DNA from 4 places in the Psychrobacillus sp. NPDC093200 genome. Region 1 is predicted to be linked to each of the others. Evidence: riboswitches for the same ligand, from Rfam matches in the RefSeq annotation. Region 1 holds a riboswitch; each other region holds the start of a gene.
The links. A riboswitch is a leader RNA that binds a small molecule or an ion and turns the genes downstream of it on or off. The one in region 1 is predicted to bind S-adenosylmethionine.
Positions count from the first base shown of each region.

Region 2: it holds a riboswitch for S-adenosylmethionine, as region 1 does, so the genes downstream of both, ACQKNZ_RS12410 (MetQ/NlpA family ABC transporter substrate-binding protein) here and ACQKNZ_RS00410 (O-acetylhomoserine aminocarboxypropyltransferase/cysteine synthase family protein) in region 1, are expected to answer to the same signal.
Region 3: it holds a riboswitch for S-adenosylmethionine, as region 1 does, so the genes downstream of both, metA (homoserine O-acetyltransferase MetA) here and ACQKNZ_RS00410 (O-acetylhomoserine aminocarboxypropyltransferase/cysteine synthase family protein) in region 1, are expected to answer to the same signal.
Region 4: it holds a riboswitch for S-adenosylmethionine, as region 1 does, so the genes downstream of both, ACQKNZ_RS13850 (methionine ABC transporter ATP-binding protein) here and ACQKNZ_RS00410 (O-acetylhomoserine aminocarboxypropyltransferase/cysteine synthase family protein) in region 1, are expected to answer to the same signal.

Region 1 is NZ_JBNNVC010000001.1:76,301-81,645, forward strand. Features, by position in the region: gene ACQKNZ_RS00390 (M3 family oligoendopeptidase) at 1-405, opposite strand, end outside; gene ACQKNZ_RS00395 (DUF2087 domain-containing protein) at 560-1,309, shown strand; gene ACQKNZ_RS00400 (YdcF family protein) at 1,467-2,054, opposite strand; gene ACQKNZ_RS00405 (glycerol-3-phosphate acyltransferase) at 2,068-2,709, opposite strand; SAM riboswitch class I at 2,855-2,970, shown strand; gene ACQKNZ_RS00410 (O-acetylhomoserine aminocarboxypropyltransferase/cysteine synthase family protein) at 3,091-4,383, shown strand; gene ACQKNZ_RS00415 (homoserine dehydrogenase) at 4,507-5,345, shown strand, end outside.
Region 2 is NZ_JBNNVC010000002.1:931,118-936,462, forward strand. Features, by position in the region: gene ACQKNZ_RS12400 (pyridoxal phosphate-dependent aminotransferase) at 1-441, shown strand, start outside; gene ACQKNZ_RS12405 (PPC domain-containing DNA-binding protein) at 898-1,401, opposite strand; SAM riboswitch class I at 1,553-1,665, shown strand; gene ACQKNZ_RS12410 (MetQ/NlpA family ABC transporter substrate-binding protein) at 1,760-2,578, shown strand; gene ACQKNZ_RS12415 (methionine ABC transporter ATP-binding protein) at 2,636-3,655, shown strand; gene ACQKNZ_RS12420 (methionine ABC transporter permease) at 3,652-4,323, shown strand; gene ACQKNZ_RS12425 (enoyl-CoA hydratase/isomerase family protein) at 4,339-5,115, shown strand; gene ACQKNZ_RS12430 (alpha-hydroxy-acid oxidizing protein) at 5,128-5,345, shown strand, end outside.
Region 3 is NZ_JBNNVC010000002.1:848,615-853,959, forward strand. Features, by position in the region: gene ACQKNZ_RS11945 (site-2 protease family protein) at 1-264, opposite strand, end outside; gene speD (adenosylmethionine decarboxylase) at 628-1,443, opposite strand; gene metA (homoserine O-acetyltransferase MetA) at 1,646-2,554, opposite strand; SAM riboswitch class I at 2,753-2,857, opposite strand; gene abc-f (ribosomal protection-like ABC-F family protein) at 2,947-4,812, opposite strand; gene ACQKNZ_RS11965 (RAxF-45 family protein) at 4,921-5,073, opposite strand; gene ACQKNZ_RS11970 (hypothetical protein) at 5,124-5,345, opposite strand, start outside.
Region 4 is NZ_JBNNVC010000003.1:57,964-63,308, reverse strand. Features, by position in the region: gene ACQKNZ_RS13870 (arsenate reductase family protein) at 1-78, shown strand, start outside; gene gcvH (glycine cleavage system protein GcvH) at 151-531, shown strand; gene ACQKNZ_RS13860 (toprim domain-containing protein) at 608-958, shown strand; gene ACQKNZ_RS13855 (thioredoxin family protein) at 970-1,290, shown strand; SAM riboswitch class I at 1,330-1,434, shown strand; gene ACQKNZ_RS13850 (methionine ABC transporter ATP-binding protein) at 1,526-2,551, shown strand; gene ACQKNZ_RS13845 (methionine ABC transporter permease) at 2,544-3,212, shown strand; gene ACQKNZ_RS13840 (MetQ/NlpA family ABC transporter substrate-binding protein) at 3,226-4,029, shown strand; gene ACQKNZ_RS13835 (nuclease-related domain-containing protein) at 4,500-5,345, shown strand, end outside.

The DNA of each region.
Region 1 (5,345 bases):
CTCCTTTTGCATTAAACTGATTACCTCTGAAGAGAACCCCTTGATTTGAAAGTCCGCAAGATCAAATAGTTGGCTACCCCATTTCTGTTCCAATACGTTTCTATATGGGGAATTTACTAGAACTTTATAGTATTCCGTTACAAGCTCATCTACCTCAGGGCTAATTTCATCAAAGAAATCTCGTTCTTTTTGATAAAATTCATCGTTTGTGTCAATAGAAGCTCGAATATAAACAAGGTTAGCCTGAGTAGAAAAATTGTTGCGAATTACATTTATTTCTTCAATCACCGAGTTCTGCTCTTCAACAGATGTTGCTTCCTTCATTTTAGCCAATAGTTCATGAAAAGCCATCTTCATTTCTTGTAAATCTGGTCTCTTATATTTGTATTCCTTAAATGTAACCAATGTATTTCCCCCTATATATATATTAATCTATTCCTTCTAATTGTTTATTATTTTCAGATAAATTGCAACTTATAATTTAACTTGTTTTATTATAGATAATAATATAATATGTTTGTAAATAAATAAACATATTAAGGAGTTGTTTGTTTTAGTCATGATAGAAAAATTTTGGGAAGTTACCATTGAAGAGATGAAAAAGGGATACGTGGAAGAAACAAACGTTTTTCAGTGTTTGCTATGTGGGGAACAGATAGAAAAGGGTGTCATCTACCCGGAGAATAATGTGTTATATGAAGCTGAGAAATTTATGATTCGTCATATCGGCAACAAACATGTGTCAATTTTTGAGTATTTAAGTGGTTTAAACAAAAAGCTAACGGGCTTGACCGAACATCAAAACAGTCTGATTCGTCTATTTTTTGAGGGGAAGAGTGATTTAGAGATCCAAAAGGAGCTAGGAATAGGGAGTGCCTCAACTATTCGAAATCATCGGTTTGTTCTAAAGGAAAAGGAAAGACAGGCGAAAATATTTTTAACAATGATGGAACTGTTGAAGGAAAGAGATAATCATGCCCCTGCATTCCTGCCTGTTCACAAGAATGCAACCATGGTGGATGATCGCTACAATATCACGGAAGAAGAACAAGCTGAACTCGAAAGCAAATTTTTTCCCGAGGGGATTAACGGACCAATGCTAAAATTTCCGAAAAAGGAAAAACAAAAGCTTTCAACACTTAGAGTTATTATTCAACGTTTTGAACAAGAGAAAAATTACACTGAAAAAGAAATAAATACGATCTTAAAAAATGTCTATGAGGATTATGTGACGTTAAGACGTTATTTAATCGAGTATGGGTTTTTAGATAGAAAAGATGATGGCAGCACTTATTGGGTGAAGGATTAACGATGAATTAAAAAGAGCCTCAAGTAAACTCTGCAAGAGCTTATAGTGGATAGAAAGATACAGAGGAGAATCGATGCAACAAAGGGAGCTCGGATAAAGAAGTCAATCCGTTCTTTTAGCTAGGGAGAGATTATAATTTTTGCATCTCTCCCTTTTATTATTTTCCAGATACAAAGGTTTTGAGCAAGGCAGCCCTTTCACGTAATCGCAATTTTGACTCTGAAATTTGTGGTGTCTTAGCAGCAACCACATCTGCATTCCATCCTATTCCTTCTGCAATAATCTTTGCCCGTTGTAGATGAAAATCACTCGTAATAATTGTGACAGAGGTAACGCTATCGGGTAGAAGCTGTTGGGAGAACAGAAGGTTTTCATACGTAGAAGTGGATTGATCTTCTACGATTATTCGACTCTCGGGGATTCCATTCTCCATGAGATATTCCTTCATAACCACTGCTTCCTCTATATCCTCGTCCGGTCCTTGTCCTCCAGTCACAACGAGCTTTACATTATGATATGTGTTTGCATATTCTAGTGCAGCCTCTAGACGATATCGTAGTGCAAGAGAAGGAATCTGGCCTTGTTTAACCTTGGCCCCTAATACAATTGCGTATTCATTGGAACCGTTTGCCTTAGGTTTTAATCCATCCTCTAGCCATTTGCTTGTAAGCATCCACATACCGACTCCACTAGTTGCCATTATTATTAAAGGAACTAGCACAATCCACCTCTTTTTTTTGCTCATTTAACCACTCCTTTTACAGTGATGGCTTTTTTTTCTTCATAACAGAGGAAATCTTTACTTCTTCTTTTCGAATTAACCGCTGAACATTCTCTATATGTAAGAACGACGCCATTAGAAATAGAAATCCTGCAACTATGATTGGACCTATTCCATCTGCGGTCCATATAGAGGCTCCTATAAAGATAAGGTAGAAAAAGAATACACCTATCAATAAATAATCAGTCAAAAGTGTGATGCATATTAACAATAATAGTCCTGCTAATCCAATCGGCCAATGTAACGCTAGCAGTACTCCAATGATGGAAGCTGTGCCTTTACCGCCTTTAAATTTTGTGTAAATAGGAAAGTTATGCCCTAAGATTACAGCAGCACCAGCTATATAAAGCAAAAAATCATGCTCAGAGGTACTAAGTGAGGTCAGCTGCGGAGCAATTAATCTTGCCCCAATAATCATAATTGCGCCTTTTAAAATATCTATGGCTCCTACTAAAACGCCATACTTCCATCCAAGCACTATGGTGGCGTTGGAAGCTCCTGAATTATTTAAGCCTTCTTTTTTTATATTAACACCACTCATCCATTGGGCTAATTTTGATCCATGAATCGAACCAACTAAGTAGCCTATTAAAAGAATGCTAACACTCCAAATAATCATTCTATGACACCCCCAAAAATAATATTCTATCTATTATATTAAACGATTATAAAATGATGAAGTTTCAGAATTTTATATAAAATAACTTGACTTATAAATAACGGAGGATTTATACTGTGTAACAAGATGGAACACTAATCTAATACTCTTATCAAGAGTGGCGGAGGGAATAGGCCCTACGATGCCCGGCAACCACCAAGTTCTTTTACTTGGAAAGGTGCTAAATCCTACAAATTCTTTTATGAATTTGGAAGATAAGAGGAGGAACATGTCAATTTGACCCCTCTTCTTAAGTGAAGAGGGGTTTTTACATTGGCAGTTCTATAATCCTCTCCCGCCTCCAAGCATCCATCTAATCTACTAATAACGGAGGAATTCAAAATGACAAATCTTCAAAAAGAAACACTTCTATTGCATGGTGGACAACAACCGGATCCAGTCACAGGATCAAGAGCGGTACCGATTCACAAAACAACCTCATATGTATTTCAAAACACTGAGCATGCTCAAAATCTATTTGCATTAAAAGAGACTGGTAACATCTATTCCCGAATAACAAACCCAACAGTTGATGTTTTTGAGCAAAGAATTGCATTACTTGAAGGAGGTACTGCCGCAGTGGCCCTTTCATCAGGGATGGCAGCCATTGCATTTTCTATTTTAAATATTGCAGGCGCTGGAGATGAAATTATCGCAGCTGAAAACTTATATGGAGGGACCTTTAATCTTTTTGCTCATACACTTCCTCGCTATGGAATTACTGTGAAGTTTATAGATTCAACGAATCCTGAGAATTTCAGATCAGCAGTTACTGAGAAGACAAAAGGTTTTTTTGCTGAAATTATTGGAAATCCAAGCTTAAATGTACTGGATGTGGAGCAGGTAGCTACCATTGCAAACGAAGTGGGGGTTCCATTACTAGTAGATAATACTTTCGCTACTCCGTTTGGTTCAAATCCAATTGAGCATGGCGCTCATATAGTTATCCATTCGGCGACAAAATGGATTGGAGGTCACGGTACAACAATTGGTGGAGTAGTAGTTGATGGAGGTAACTTCAACTGGAATTCTGAAAAATTCCCGGGCTTTACAGAGCCAGACGTAACCTATCATGGTTTGCGCTACGGAATCGATGTTCCAGGCGTGGCATTTGCTATAAAGCTAAGAGTCCAGTTGCTACGTGATTTTGGTCCTTCTCTAAGCCCAGAAGCAGCTTTCTCCTTTCTTCAAGGATTAGAAACACTTCACTTACGAGTGCCAAGACATAACGAAAATGCCCAGAAAATTGCGGAGTACTTAAATGACAATGAGGAAGTTTCATGGGTTAACTATTTAGGGCTTGAAAGCCATCCTACACATGAACTTGCTAAAAAGTATTTAAAGAATGGATACGGTTCTATTTTGACATTTGGAGCAAAGGGAGGTAGAGAAGCAGGTAGACATATTATCGATAATATAGAGATTTGGTCACATGTAGCAAATGTGGGAGACGCAAAATCTCTAATTATTCATCCAGCTTCCACTACTCACCAACAACTTACACCGGAGGATTTGGTAAAAACAGGGGTTACAGAGGATCTAATTCGCTTGTCTGTAGGCTTGGAGGCAGTAGAAGATTTACAAGAAGCACTTGGAAAAGTACTTTTAGAGAAAACAAATGTCCTCTCTAGATAGAATTTTGTTGTTAATTGAGTGGAAATAGTCTACAATATGTAAAATAGTCAATTAGTTAATTGAAATTTTATTCAAGTACGATTATTTAAATTCAATTGTACAGATTCATTTGGAGGAGACAGCATGGCAAAAATAAAAGCAGCAATCTTAGGATTTGGAACAGTCGGCCAAGGGATTTATCACATTGTGAATGAAAAACGAGAAGACTTAAAAAAGTCATTAGGATTGGACATCGAAATATGTGCGATTCTCATTAATAATTTAGCTAAAGAAAGACCCGAGACCCCAGGCGTATTAGTGACAGATGACTTTGAGGATATTGAAAATATTCCTGGGCTTCAAGTAGTTTTTGAAGCAATAGTTAACGAAGAGCCGGCTTATAGCTATTTATGTAGAGCGATAGACAAGGGCTGTCACGTCATTACAGCAAATAAGGTCATGTTCTCAAAATATAGTATCCCATTGCAGGAACGCGCAAAGTCACGAGGAGTTTTTGTAGGGTATGAGGCGACCACTGCAGGTGGAGTCCCAATTATTAAGACATTAAAAAATCTACTTCAAGTAAACTCAGTAAAAAAGATTCAAGGTATTTTAAACGGAACGTCCAATTATATTTTGACACAAATGCGTTTAGAGGAATCTCCATTTGAAGATGCGTTAAAAGAAGCACAGTTATTAGGGTATGCGGAGGCAGATCCTTACAATGATATCTCTGGTCAGGATGCATTTCGCAAATTAATGATTTTAAGTGCATTAGCGTTTGGAAAACAGCCTGATTGGAACGAGGTACGTGTAGTAGGAATCGATGAAATTACATTAGAGGATGTGCGTAAAGCGAAGGATACCGGGCTCCGTTACCGCCATGTGGCAGAAATCGAACAGGATGAAAACGGAGAGCTTTATGCTTCAGTAGGACCTCAATTAGTGGGACCAGATCATCCGTTATATGCTATTGAAGGTGT
Region 2 (5,345 bases), on a different contig from region 1:
ATGGCAGGCTGGCGCGTAGGGTTTGCCGTAGGTAATTCTAAAATGATTGAGGCTATCAATATTATACAAGACCATCTTTTTGTCAGTCTCTTCCCTGCTGTTCAATCTTCAGCAGCAGAAGCACTAAATGGGTCTCAGGAATGCGTGGAAGAATTAGTGGCACTCTATGAAAAAAGAAGAAATACTTTCATAGATGCCTGTCGCAAAATTGGTTGGAATGTGAAAGCTCCTGAAGGCTCATTCTTTGCATGGCTTCCTGTACCAAATGGCTATACTAGTGAACAATTTGCTGACATACTTCTAGAAAAAGCAGATGTTGCTGTCGCTGCTGGCAATGGATTTGGTAAACACGGGGAAGGTTATGTACGCATCGGACTTTTAGTTGATGAGGATCGCCTGATTGAGGCTGTTGACCGTATAGAAAAGCTAGAACTTTTTTAAGAATTAGTTACTGTTATCATCTAAAAGATGTTTAAGTGAAGTTAAAAGACACTAATTTCTATGAAAATAATTGATAAATTGTCTTTATAACCGCATAAAAATTTTTATGACCGGATAGCGCGATTTTATGACCGGATAAAAATTTTTATGACCGGATAGCAACGTTTTATGACCGGATAAATTTTTTTATGACCGGATAGCAACGTTTTATGACCGGATAAATTTTTTTATGACCGTTCAATAAAAACAAGCTTAAACCTCTGGAGGTATCTTACATGAAAAAATTTATAGGACTATTTATACTTGGTATTTTAGTTTATTTTCTCATCACAATATTAATTAGTGTGTTTAAGTGAAATAGTCAACAAAATAAAAAAAGACTACAAAAGTAGTCTTTTTTTATGTCATATTCTATTGTTTATTTAAATTCTTTTATATGTTAACCTACTACACTTTCTATTCCTCTATTGACCTGGAGAACTTGCTCCCTTTCTCAATCGGATAAAACTGAATTGCACCAGTCTCTTCATCATGTTTCCGATGGAATTCCATCCCTTTTACTTCGGCTAAGACTAGGTCAACCGTAATTACAGGATTCTCACCTTTGATGAAGTGACCTCCAAAAACAGCACCATATTGATCACACATTGATCCGTGAAAATGTGTGGCATATTTTCCTTCTCGCTGACATATAACTCCTGTACCATGTAAAAATTCTATAGGTCCTTCTTTTACGATCATTTCATTATAGGCTACACCTATTTTCGAGGAATCAGCTGGAATTAAATAGACAAAGCCACACTTTTGAAAGCTTCCAAAGCAGCTAACGATAGTGGCAGAAGTAATTTGGTTGGCTTCACATATTGCTTCTATCCCTTCTATCAAATCTGTTCCATATTTTAATCTAGCACCAACTATTCTCTCAAAATCACCAACTGCAAAATTTGCTCTTATTGTCATGTCGATTCCTCCAATTGCATAATTATTTATTATCTTATAATTTTAATCTTTTCTAAAAAATTTTACTATTAAAAAATAGCTCTTGACTTTGTTAGTTTAGTATAGTAAATTTTCATTTATAGAATAAACGAAAAACTTAATAGCTTATTATCTCTTATCAAGAGTAGCTGAGGGACTGGCCCGTTGAAGCTCGGCAACCATCTATACCAAAAGTATAGAAAGGTGCTAAATCCTGCAAAACATTTTTGTTTTGGAAGATAAGAGAGGACAATGCATTTTTGTGTGCCTCTCTTTCTTTTTGAAAGAGAGGCTTTTATATTTATTCGAATTCTTTAATAATTATTAAGGAGGAATTTTAATGAAAAAGGTTGGTTTAGTATTATCAGGAGTTCTATTAACGGGGTTGCTTGCGGCTTGTGGTGATGAATCTACAGGTGACAAAGCCTTAGATGAAAATAAATTAGTCATAGGTGTAACTGCTGGTCCTCACGAACAAATAGCTGAGGTTGCAGCAGAAGTTGCAGCAAAAGATGGACTAGAAATAGAAATTAAAGCTTTTTCTGATTACATACTTCCAAACACAGCACTATCTGAAGGTAACCTAGACGCAAATAGCTATCAACATGAGCCTTTTCTAAATGCTTTCAACGAAGACCATGGTACTGAGCTAGTACCAGTTGGTAAAACTATTTTAAACCCAATGGGTATTTACTCTGAAAAATTTAAATCGTTCGAAGATTTACCAGAAGGTGCCACATTTGGATTACCAAACGACCCAACTAACGGTTCACGCGCATTATATATACTAGAGGAAAATGGCTTTATTAAAATTAAAGAAGATAAAAAAGAAAATGCTTCTATTTATGATATCGAAGAAAACCCTAAGAATATTGAATTTATCGAATTAGAGGCTGCTCAAATACCGAAACAGCTTAGCGAGGTAGACGCTGCGGCAATCAATACAAACTTTGCTTTGGCTGCTGGCATTAACCCGAAGGAAGACTCAATTCTTTTAGAGTCATCTAACTCTCCATATGTGAACTATATCGTTGTACGCGCGGAAAACGAAGATGATCCAACCGTTCAAAAGTTTGTAAAAGCTTATCAATCAGAGGAAGTCAGAACATTTATCGAAGAAGAGTTTCAAGGTTCTGTGTTAGCAAGCTGGGATGAGTAGAAATAACAAAAACGTTGCCGCAACCGGTAACGTTTTCTTTAGAAAGGAAGATTTAACATGATAGTTTTAGAGAATATTACAAAGGAATTCATCAGCAAAAGAAACACAGTAAAGGCTGTCAGTAACGTAAGTCTTCATGTAAGAAAAGGTGAAATTCACGGAGTTATCGGCTATAGCGGAGCAGGGAAAAGCACACTTATCAGATGTGTTAACCTGCTCGAAAAGCCAACAAAAGGCAAAGTATACATTAATGGCGAAGAAATAACCCCCCTTCCCCTTCCTCAACTTCGAAAAGTCAGAAACAAAATAGGCATGATTTTTCAAGGATTTAACCTTTTAAAAACTGCCACTGTTTACGACAATATCGCTATACCTTTAAAGCTGCTTGGCTACGACAAGAACGAAGTTAAAAAAAGAGTGGAAAAATATTTAAAAATAGTAGGCTTAACCGATAAGCATAAAAGCTATCCAAACCAGCTTTCTGGCGGCCAAAAGCAACGTGTAGCTATTGCAAGAGCTCTCTCCCAGGAACCAGAAGTATTATTAAGTGATGAAGCAACAAGTGCTCTGGATCCAGAAACGACTGACTCAATATTAGAGCTCTTATTAAAGATCAATAAGGAATTAGGTATAACTATTCTTTTAATAACTCATGAAATGAATGTTATTCAAAAGATTTGTGATCATGTGTATGTGATGGAAAACGGAGAAGTTGTAGAAGAGAACACAGCTATTAATCTTTTCACGAAGCCTAGTCATCCGACAACTAAAAAGTTCTTAAACACAATTAGTCAACGTAACTTATCCCCTTCCCTTATTTCTCAGCTCCATGTGACGGGTGCAGTCACTCGCTTGACTTTCGTTGGGGAAAGTACTGGAAAACCATTATTAGCAGAGGTTAGTCAGAAGTTTGATGTACAACCAAATATCTTAACGGCCAATATTATTGAATTGAAAAACGGAATTGTCGGTAATATCGTGATTCATTTAGTAGGAGAAAAAAATCAAGTACAATCAGCTATTCGCTTCTTAGAAGAACAAGGAGTTGGAACTGAGAGCTTGGAGGTGCACTCATGAGTAGATTCGAACAATTCACTAATCAATGGTTGCCAATCATCGGAGAATCTGTAATTGAAACATTTCAGATGGTAGGCATATCTTTATTCTTTTCCATAATCATTGGTATCCCACTTGGAATACTTATCGTTCTAACTAGACCAGGTCAAGCGTTACAAAATGCGGTTATATACCAAGTTAGTAACCTTCTGATTAATATAATTCGTTCTATTCCATTTATTATTCTACTATTTTTTATCCTTCCTTTTACTAAATTTATTGTTGGAACTACGATCGGTGTTAAGGGTGTTATCGTTCCATTAGTAATTTATACTGCTCCATATATTGCACGATTGATGGAATCCGCACTTTTAGAGGTACAGAATGGTGTCATTGAAGCTTATACAGCGATGGGAATTAAAACTCCTTCTATCATTTGGCATGTGCTACTGCGTGAGGCACGTCCTTCAATTATTTTAGGCTTAACTATTTCGACAGTAGGTTTAATCGGAGCTACGGCAATGGCAGGTATGGTCGGTGCAGGTGGTCTTGGTGACCTAGCATATCGTTTTGGGCATTTACGATATGAAGAGGATATCATGTATGCCACGGTGCTTATATTGATCATTCTAGTTCAAGGTATTCAGTCTATCGGTAACAGATTAGCTGCAAGGATAAAAAAAGATTAAACGGAGGCATTTCTAATGACAAACCAATTGCACATAGAACGTAATGGGCCTATTGCTACACTTGTATTTAATAGAGCTGAAAAGAAAAACTCATTTTCTCTCGCTATGTTTAAACAGCTGGGTCAAATCTTAGAAGAGTTAGAAAAGGATACTTCTATTAAATTGCTTATTTTAAAAGGAGTGGATGAAACCTCCTTTTCTTCTGGAGCAGATATAACCGAGTTTTTAGAAAATCGTTTTTCTGCTGAGAAAGCGAAGGCTTATAATGACTTAACGCTTGAATCGGTTGAAAAACTATACCGCTTTCCTAAGCCGACTATCGCACTTATTAAAACATTAGCTATTGGTGGTGGTTTAGAGCTAGCTAACTCTTGTGACTTTAGATTTGCTTCGGCTGGAAGTAAGCTTGGTATCACTGCAGCAAATATAGGAATTATATATAATCTAACAAGCACTAAGCGATTGGTAAATTTGATTGGTCCTTCTAAAGCTAAAGAGTTACTTTACACAGCTAAGCTTATTTCTGCTAAAGAAGGACAGGAAATTGGTTTAATTGATTATGTTTTTCCAATGGAAGAAGTGGAAGAGGAATGCTTGATTTTTGCTAACAAAATTGTGAGCAAATCCTCCACTGCAAACAATGGAATCAAGCAAGTTATCCAGTCTATTTTAGATGGAGAAAATGAAGAAACGCTTGAGATAGAGCAGTTGATATTAGATTCCTTCAGCTCTAAGGATTATACAGAAGGTATTCAAGCATTTTTAGAAAAAAGAAAGCCCAATTTTACATAAGAGGTGTAGATCATGAGCAATGCTAAAAATAATGACTTACTATTAGGAAATATAGACAATCACACAAAATATCCAATTGACTTTAAGGAATTAGAACAGGAAGCGAGAGAAGCATTAGAACCTGGTCCCTTTGGTTATATCCGTTCATCGGCAGGTGGAGAAGAAACCTACAATAAAAATATAAGTAGCTTTTCCAAATACTCGATAGTTCCAAGATTCTTAACAGATGT
Region 3 (5,345 bases), on a different contig from region 1:
GAAAACTCCCCCTAAGTAATAAAATGTTTTTTGGCTTTTACTTAATTTCTCATGGTTTTCTGAAAAAACTCTTCCTCCAAAGAAGTAAACTTTTTTTATGAGAAAATTATTAATCTGTAAAAGTGTATTACCATTCCCTATAGAGAACTCACTTACTTTCGCACCAAATATTTTCAAAAAAAATGCGTGTCCAGCTTCGTGAATGAGTGCAATAATTGGGCTAATAAACAAAGTAATAATTATGAAGTTTATTAAAAAGTCCATCTTTTCATCCCCTTTCTAACATTTACGGAGAAAGGGTTAAAATGTTTCGAATATTTCTGAATATTAATTTTCAGCCTAATTATTTCATGAAGTAAGAGTCGTATAAGTAGTTCACTGAACATTAAATGATAAATCAACCTTTTTTATGACTATTGTCTTACAACTGGTTTATTCGGCTATAAAATTTCTATCCGGTCATAAACCGGGTCTTTCCGGTCATAAATTTTTTTATCCGGTCATTAACCTGGTCTATCCGGTCATAAATTTTTCTATCCGGTCATAAACTTGGTCTATCCGGTCATAAAGTCCATTCTCCCCACAAATGAAAAGCTCTGAGTAATTTACTCAGAGCTTTATTCAATTTTATTCTGATCGAGTCATGTTTTTTGCGTAAAAGATTTCGTCCATTTCTGTTTTTAGCTTTTTCGTTATCAATATTTTTTCTTCTTCTGAAAGTTCATCTTCGTTGTAGCCAAATAGGTAATTATTCAAGTCAAACTGCTTTAGCTTACATTTAGTATGAAAAATATTTTCCTGATAAACATTAACATCGATCATATGGTAAAATTCCTGCAAAGCATCTGGGATATAATTTTGAATGGAATTAATATCGTGATCTATGAATAATTTATGGCCTTTCACATCTCTCGTGAACCCTCTCACTCGATAATCCATGACCATCACATCAGTTTCAAAGGAATGAATCAAATAATTTAGTGCTTTTAATGGAGAAATTTCTCCGCAAGTAGAAATATCTATATCTGCTCTAAAAGTACTGATTCCTTCATCCGGGTGATATTCCGGATAAGTATGAACAGTAATATGGCTTTTATCTAGGTGACCAAGTACAGTTTCTGGTATTGGCCCCGGAGATTGCTTAAATGATTCTATCGGTGTTTGATCGACAGGTCCTTCCGATACTAAAATGGTTACACTTGCACCCTGCGGCTCGTAATCCTGCTGTGCAATATTTAATATATTCGCTTCTATAATTTCGGATACTTTGGTTAGTATATTAGTTAAGCGTTCAGCGTTATATTGCTCATCAATATATTCTATATATTTTTCCCTTTCTTCCTTGGTTCTCGTATAACAGATATCATACATATTAAAGCTTAATGTTTTCGTTAGATTATTAAACCCATGTAACTCGATTCTTTGTTTTGGTGTCAAACTCATAGACTTAACCTCGCTTCCAATAAAGTGTAAATCAATACCATTAAAAATATGTTTCTTTGTATAATACAATGTCTCTTCTCTTTTGTTTTCCCTAATATCTGAATAAATAAAACTAAAAATAAGAAAAACTCCTGTTTATTTAAACAGGAGTTCAATATACAAGACAAATATTACTTTCTTTCTGACTGTACAATAGAACATATTATTCCCAATCATAAGGAGTAGCTTGGTATACATAGTAATTTAACCAGTTTGAAAATAACAGATGCGTATGGGCTTTCCATGTATTCAATGGTTGACTAGAAGGATCATTATTTGGGAAATAGTATTTAGGCATCTCAACCTCTATTCCTTTGTTGAGATCTCTATTATATTCCTCTGCCAAAGTATGTGCATCATACTCTAAGTGACCAGTCACCATCACAAATTTGTTGTCATTCGATTTCACAAGAAATACTCCAGCTTCCTCAGAATTGGCAAGGATGGTTAAGTGTTCATTCCTTTCAATTTCTTCCCTTGAAACAGAGGTATAACGGGATACTGGGGCATTAAATTTGTCATTAAATCCTCTTACTAGATCCTCCACCTGATTAGTTAAAATGTGTCTAAACACTCCTGAACACTTTTGAGTAAGAGGAAATTTATCAATTCCATAATGATAATAAAGAGCTGCTTGGGCACCCCAGCAAATGTGTAACGTTGAGGTCACATTCAATTTAGACCATTCCATGATTTCCTTCATCTCTCTCCAGTAATCTACCTCTTCGAATGGAAGTTGCTCAATTGGAGCACCAGTAATAATCATGCCATCATACTTTTTTTCCTTAATTTCATCAAATGTCGAATAAAATGTATTTAGATGAGTTTTACTAGCATTTTTAGATTCGTATGTTGCTGTATTCATAAATGTTATATTTACTTGTAATGGTGTATTACCTAAAAGTCTTAATAACTGTAGCTCTGTTTTTTCTTTTTCAGGCATTAGATTGAAAATAACGATGTTGAGTGGACGAATATCTTGTTTATATGCTCTCTCTTGATCCATAACAAAGATTTTCTCTTCTTTTAATAACTTTGTTGCTGGTAATTGTTTTGGAATATTAATAGGCAATTTATTTCCTCCTTATAGAAAAGCATTAGAACTAACGTTTGTATAGTGAAAACATAGGTAAAATTACAAAGCAATTCAGATTTTACTTGAACCTTGTGGGTAAACTCTGAGCTTGACAACCAAAAACCAGATACCTCTTTCAAACAAAAACGCCCCTCTTTCCATGTAAGAAAAGAGGGGCATAAAGTTGCTCTTTAGCTCTTATCTTCCAAGATAATGTCTTGTAGGAGTTAGCACCTTTCTGTATAACAGAGGTTGCTGAAGCTTCAACGGGCCTAATCCCTTCGCTTCTCTTGATAAGAATATTTAATTGTTATAATTATTTGTCAATAAATAATATTAGCATGGTCTCTTATTTATATCAACCCATTTTCAAGAATAGCCTATTAATCTCATAGTTCTAACCACTTCTCCATTAATTGTTCCAACTGCTCTTCTGCGTGTAATTTCTTCAAGCTTAATGACTCATAGTTTGACCAGTCTGCCTCTACGTTAATCTGATTTTCTAAGTCACTTATTATCTTCTCTAGCTCATTTATTTGGTGTTCTAGTGGAACCTTATTTTCTTGTTTAGTGGTTGGTGATTTTTTTATGGGCAGCTGCTCCTTTATTTCTTTCTCCGAATTTTGTTTAGAGCTAAATTCAACCCATTTTTCTCTTGCCCATTCAAACGGGCCTTCATAAGTTGTAAGCTTGCCATTCTCTAGCCAAACAGTTCTTGAAAATAGTTTATTTAAGAAATATCTATCATGGGAAACAGCAATAATTGTTCCACTAAAATCATCCAATGCTTCTTCTAACACCTCACAAGAATCAATGTCCAGATGGTTAGTTGGTTCATCTAATATTAAACAATTGATGTCTTGATGCATTAACTGTGCTAGACGAAGACGCATTCTTTCTCCACCGCTTAAATCAGCAATTCTTTTGAAAACATCGGGTCCGTAGAACATAAACTTCGCTAAAATGTGGCGCGCTTCTCCTTCACTAACGTTCACTTTACCTCTGAAAATATCTATCAATCGAGCTTTTGGATCTCCTATTTCAAAATGTTGAGAAAGGTAGCCAAGTCTTACATTACTCCCAAATCGAGCTTCCCCTATATCAATTGTTTCTTCCCCTCTGAGAATATTTAATATGGTTGTTTTACCCGTTCCATTTCTTCCCACTATAGCAAGTCGATCTTTCCAATAAACATGCATATTTGTGTCATTTAAAATCTTTTTATCTCCAAAGCATTTGGAGACGCTCTCCATTATTACTACTTCTTTTCCACTTCTAGGTGCTGCGTCAAATGTCAGGTTCATTTTTTTAGGATCTATCAAAGGCTTTCGAACCTTTTCCATACTTTCTAGAGCTCGTTCCATATTTCTTGCTTGTCGATGAAGTCCTGCATTTGGAGGAACAGCCTGGTTAGCCCAAATTTTTAATCTCTTAATGGCTTCTTTCATTTTTTTTATCTTTTTTTGTTGTTCCTCATATTGCTGGAATTCACGAGTGAGCCTTTCTTCCTTCTCTATTAAAAACGAAGAATAATTACCATGATAAAGCGTTAACATCCCGTCCTCAAGATCGGCAACATTAGTGACAACCTTATCCAGGAAATATCGGTCGTGTGAAATTAAAACTACAGTGCCTGAATAGTTAACCAAATATTCCTCTAGCCACTCTATAGCATACAAATCTAAATGATTGGTCGGCTCATCCAAAAGTAATAACTGTGGACTGGTTAGAAGAAGCTGTCCAAGCATTATTTTTGTTTGCTCACCACCACTTAAACTTGAAAAAGGCTGATTGACAAAGCCACTTAGCTGTAACCCTTGAATTACTTTATCAATTTCAGAGTCAATACCGTATCCACCCTGTAAAGTGAATTTTTCCTGAATATCCCCATACTGTTTTAAGAGCTTTTCTAATATCTCGGAATCAGCTACTGCAAGCTCATGTTCTAGTTCGCTCATCTTTTGCTGAAGAAGCCTTATATCCTCAAAAGCATCATATAGCAGATCTTTCCCTGTAATATGATTTTCAAAAGTGGGGATTTGAGCAAGATAACCTATTTTTGTCCCTTTTTTGAATGTTATCGTACCTTGATCTGGTTTTTCAATACCTGCAATCAATTTAAAAAGAGTTGTTTTACCGCTTCCATTTCTACCAACTATCCCTAATTTGTCTCCAGACCTTATATCCAAGGTTAAATCCTCAAATATTGTGTTTCCACCAAGCATTTTACTAATTTCCTGTATTTTACATATCATTATAATTCGCTTCCTCTCCAAAATATAGCTGGAAGCATTTTTCTGCATACAAAAAGACTGCTCCATAAGCGAGCAGTCTCCTAAATGTGGTTCAGAAAGAATGGCTTATCAGCTGTGAATTTCATGTAATTGTTTAAAAAAGGACAGACTGGTCCCGTTCTTAGCAAATCCATGAGTAATCGCACAGGATATGGATAAAAATCCCAAAATAAATCCATGTGCATTCACAGTGTTTTTCATTCCTTCTTCACCTCCGATCATTAATGTAAGACTATTTTAACATATTCCACTATTTCCTACAATGTGAATTTTTATTCGTCACCTTTTAAGCCCTCTAAGCCAGGATCGTTAAGCTCGTTCGTGTTTGGCATTCCTTCATCATTTTCTTTATTAACTTCTTCATTCCCTGATTCCGGGGTAATACTATCTCTTGTATTATCGATCGTTTCTGGCGGTGGGACATCATTTGAAGTACGATCTTCTCCACAAGCAGTTAAAGGCAACAAAACTAATATTAACAAAACAATTAACTT
Region 4 (5,345 bases), on a different contig from region 1:
CCGCTTGTGTATGATGGAAACAAGCTTACACTTGGTTTCAAGGAAGAGCAGTTTGAGGACATGTGGAAAACCTCTTAAAGTACCTTGTATTTACTAGGGAAATATGTGAATATTAAATAGATGGAATATTTAATTGAGAGGGGTTTATTTATGAGCGTGCCTAAAGATTTTAAGTACTCAGCTGAACATGAATGGGTTAAAAATGAGGACGGAAATGTCCGCATAGGTATTACTCATTTTGCGCAATCAGAACTAGGAGACATCGTTTTTGTTGAACTTCCACAAGTTGGAGATGAAATTAAAGCAGGAGATGCTTTTGGTAGCGTTGAATCAGTAAAAACAGTTTCGGAACTATATGCACCAATTAGCGGTAAAGTAGTGGAAGTAAATGCTGAGCTAGAAGATAGCCCCGAATTCGTTAATGAATCACCTTATGAAAATGCTTGGATGATCGTTGTTGAGCCTTCTGATTTATCAGAAGTGGACAGCTTATTGTCTCCAGAAAAGTATGAAGAATTAATTGCAGAGTAATAATGAAAACGCCGGTTAATAATCGGCGTTTTTTTCATATAATAAAGGAAAGGTAATAAGTTGGGAGAGAAGCTAAATGGCACATGTATTTAGTGATAAAATAATTCTCGTCGAGGGAAGGTCTGATAAATTACAATTGTTGACCCTTCTCGATGAATCTCCAGAAATCATTTGTACAAATGGAACGATATCCGATGTAAAATTGGAGGAGCTTTTAAGCCCTTATGATGGCTTGCCGATTTATGCTTTTCTAGATGCCGACAAATCTGGCGAACAAATACGCTCGGTTGTCAGGAAGGAATATCCTGAGGCAATTCACCTCTATACAAATCCTATGTATGGTGAAGTGGCGAATACCCCGGCTAAGGTTTTGGCATCCATATTAAAACGTGTTAATATTAAGGTGAAAAAAGAATTTTTGCCTTAGGATGATGTGTAATGAATGAGTGGAATAAAGAGCAATGGGAAAGCATAAAATATAACTCTCCACTTTCCTTATTTTATATTTATACCCCAATGTGTGGTACGTGTCAGATTGCAAGTAAGATGATGAATGTCATTAAAGAAATGGTTTCTGTTCCAATTGGCCAAGCAAATATTAACTTTCTTGGTGATTTGGCAATAGAACAAGAAATTGAAAGTGTACCTTGCTTATTAATATCTAAAAATGGCAGGGTAGAAAAAAAGATTTATGCGTTTCAATCCGTACCCTATCTATTGGAAACAATAAAAACTATTGACGAAAACAAGAACCTATGATAACATTCGTTGTGTTGAAAAAATAATTTAATAGTGTCGCTCTTATTGAGAGAGGTGGAGGGAAGTGCCCTACGAAGCCCGGCAACCGTCACGAAAGTGAAATGGTGCCAAGTCACGCAAAGCTATAGCTTTGAGAAATGAGAGAATGGATGAGTGTTATTTGAAATTGATAACCTACACCCCTTCTGCTCTTTTGCAGAAGGGGTTTTTTAATAGGAAAGGTGGCTAGATTTACATGATTAGTTTAAAGGAAGTTTCGAAAAGATTTATTACAAAGCAAGGTGAAATCGTTGCTGTTGATAATGTAAATCTGGACATACAGCGTGGAGAAATATTTGGGATTATTGGTTATAGCGGAGCCGGTAAAAGTACATTGATCCGCTTATTGAATGGCTTAGAAAAACCTTCTGTCGGCCAAATAGTTGTGAATGAGCAAGAGATTACTTCCATAAATGAGGAGAAGCTCCGTGGCTTCCGACAAAAGGTAAGTATGATCTTCCAGCATTTCAATCTTTTATGGTCGAGAACAGTCGCTGAAAATATAGCATTTCCTCTAGAAATTGCTGGAGTTCCGAAGGACAAAAGAAAAGCCAGAGTAGAGGAGCTTTTGAACCTTGTTGGTCTAGAGGGCAGAGGAGATTCTTATCCTTCACAATTATCTGGTGGGCAAAAGCAGCGTGTAGGAATTGCTAGGGCTTTAGCTAATGGACCAGAGGTATTGCTTTGTGATGAGGCAACATCTGCTCTTGATCCTGAAACGACCGATTCAATACTAGACCTACTAGTCAGCATCAACGAAAAACTAGGATTAACAATTGTATTGATTACACACGAAATGCAAGTTATTCAAAAGATTTGTAACCGAGTAGCTGTTATGGAAAATGGGCAAGTTGTAGAAGAGGGAGATGTGCTAGAGGTTTTCCAAAAGCCACAACAGGCTATTACTAAACGTTTCGTCTCTCAAATTTCTGATTCCAACCAGCCAGTGCAAACGATTCAAAAGCTAGTCCAGCTTTATCCAAATGGTAAGCTAGTCAAGCTCGTTTTTGTCGGTGAAACCACAGAGCAGCCAATTCTTTCAAGATTAATCAAACAGTTTGATTTAGAAGTTAATATTGTGCAAGGTAACATCTCTCATACGAAGAGTGGAGCTTTCGGTACACTAATTCTTCAAATCGATGGAAATGACCAAGCCGTGGAGGATGCAATACAATTTATCCACTCGCAAAAAGTGAATACAGAGGTGATCAACAATGATTGAATCGTTATTTCCAAATGTTGATTGGCCTAAAATGTGGGACGCTACTCTAGAAACCTTGTATATGACAGCAGTTTCTACGGTACTCACAGCAATCTTTGGACTAATTTTAGGACTTTTATTATTTTTGACAAGCCCACATCAGGCTTGGGCGAATAAATTGGCAAATTGGTTAACGGGTGCGGTAGTAAATATATTCCGCTCTATCCCATTTATTATATTAATTATTTTATTGATCCCACTTACAACACTGTTGATGGGCTCGATGCGTGGTCCGAATGCTGCATTCCCAGCATTAGTGATTGGAGCTGCTCCATTTTATGCTCGCATGGTTTTAATTGCTTTACGAGAAATTGATAAAGGCGTTTTAGAGGCTGCAAAATCTATGGGTGCTAAAACCACAACTATTATATGGAAGGTTTTATTGCCTGAATCAATGCCAGCTTTAGTGTCTGGTATAACCGTAACTTGTATTTCACTAGTTGGTTATACAGCTATGGCAGGAATCATTGGAGCGGGAGGATTAGGGAATCTAGCCTTTTTAGATGGTTTCCAACGTGGTCGCGGGGATGTCACACTCGTAGCTACTATTTTAATATTAATCATCGTGTTCATTATCCAATGGATTGGTGACATCATTACTACAAAAATAGATAAACGATAAGGGAGAGATTGGGATGAAAAAATTATTGGCTGGGGTTTTATTATCTGTTAGTGCATTAACGCTTGCTGCATGTGGAGACGAGGATAGCGATAAATTAGTTGTTGGCGCATCTAACGTACCGCACGCAGAAATTTTAGAACAGGTAAAACCTATCTTAGAAGAACAAGGTATTGAGCTTCAAATTGAAACTTATCAAGACTATGTACTACCAAATAAAGACCTAGATTCTGGAGATCTAGATGCCAATTATTTTCAACATGCTCCATACTTAGAATCTCAAATGAAAGATTTCGATTATGATTTCGCAAATGCTGGTGGAATCCATATTGAGCCAATTGGTCTTTACTCTAAAAAATACGCTTCTATTGACGAACTTCCTGAGGGAGCAACTATTCTAATGAGTAACTCTGTAGCTGACCATGGACGCGTGTTAGCGATGCTAGAAGCAGAAGGTCTAATTACCCTGGCAGAGGGAATAGATAAAACAACTGCCGAAATTGGAGACATCGTAGATAATCCTAAAAACCTAGAATTTGATCCTAACTACGAAGCAGCCCTAATGGTTCAGTTATATGAAAATGAAGAGGGTGATGCATTATTGATCAACTCCAATTATGCAATCGACGCTGGACTAAATCCATTAGAAGATGCAATCGCTATTGAAGACTCAGAATCTCCGTATGTTAACCTAATTGCTGTAAAAGCTGGTAACGAGGACGACAAACGCATCAAAGCACTAGTAAAAGCATTACAATCAGAAGAAATTCAAGACTTTATATTGGAAGAATGGAAAGGTTCAGTTGTTCCAGTAAAATAATAAGATAAGTGAGCAAGCACCTCGTGTGCTTGCTTTTTTTTATGATTGAGCGGAGTTAGTGTCCTTAACTGGTTGGGAAGTGTCTCCTAAACAGGTGAAATCCGCTCCTAAACGAGAGAAACTGTCTCCTAAATCAAAGAAAAGTGCCCCTCACTAAGAGTGTCGCCCCTAAATTGTTGGAAATGTCTCCTAAAAAGGTGGAAACCGCTCCTAAACGAGAGAAACTGTCTCCTAAATCAAAGAAAAGTGCCCCTAACTGAGAGCGTCGCCCCTAAATTGTTGGAAATGTCTCCTAAAAAGGTGGAAACCGCTCCTAAACAGGAGAAAGTGTCTCCTAAACAGGAGAAACTGTCTCCTAAATCAAAGAAAAGTGGCCCTAACTCAGAAACTTCATCTACTAATCTAAAATTCCAAAATAAGGGTATCTTTATTCTATTCATTTTGCTAATCTGATAGGGAGGTGATGACTATTGATTATAAAAAAATATACTGAATCGCAACAACTGAAAGCAATGAAATTATTATTAAACAGGCTGCCTATGAAGCACCCGCTCTATTCCAAAATCGGCATGGAAATTCAAACAACGATGGCAGGAGATTATGGAGAGGAAATGGTTTATAGAGAATTAGAGAGGATGCATTTACCTTACAATTATTATTTGTTTCATAAAACAATGATTCGTACAGAAAAATTATTTGAAATTGATTATATTTTATTAACTCCATTTGGTGCAATTGTGCTTGAAGTAAAAAATATTATAGGAGAGCTTGAATTTCAGGTAAATCCCTCTCAAATAGTACAAACTAAGGATAATGGAGAGATAAAAAAATATCCTTGTCCCGTTAACCAGTTAAATGAGTACATCTACTTACTATCTAATTTCTTCTCCCATAATAACCTCTCGATTCCAGTATTCGGAGCAATTGTTTTTGCTTCTAAGAATAGCTATGTAAAAACCACCACAAATGAGACAACAATCCTTTATAAGAAAGATATATATTCGTTCCTTCGAAAACTCCAAAATAAACCCTCGACTGTTACCAATTCTAAGCTCTGCCAGATAAAGAATCTGATCCTAAAATATAATTCTTCATATGATTTTTTTCCTTTAACTAAACATTACTATATAGAACCAAGTGATTTAATCTTGGGAGTCGCATGTGAAAAGTGTGGACAAGTTGGGATGGATAAAGTGAAGAATTTCTGGTATTGTGCAGGCTGCCAGTATGTAGACAAATATGCTTTACAAAAATCACTACAACAATATTTTTTATTGTATGACGACTTCATTACAAACAAAACATGCAGGGAGTTT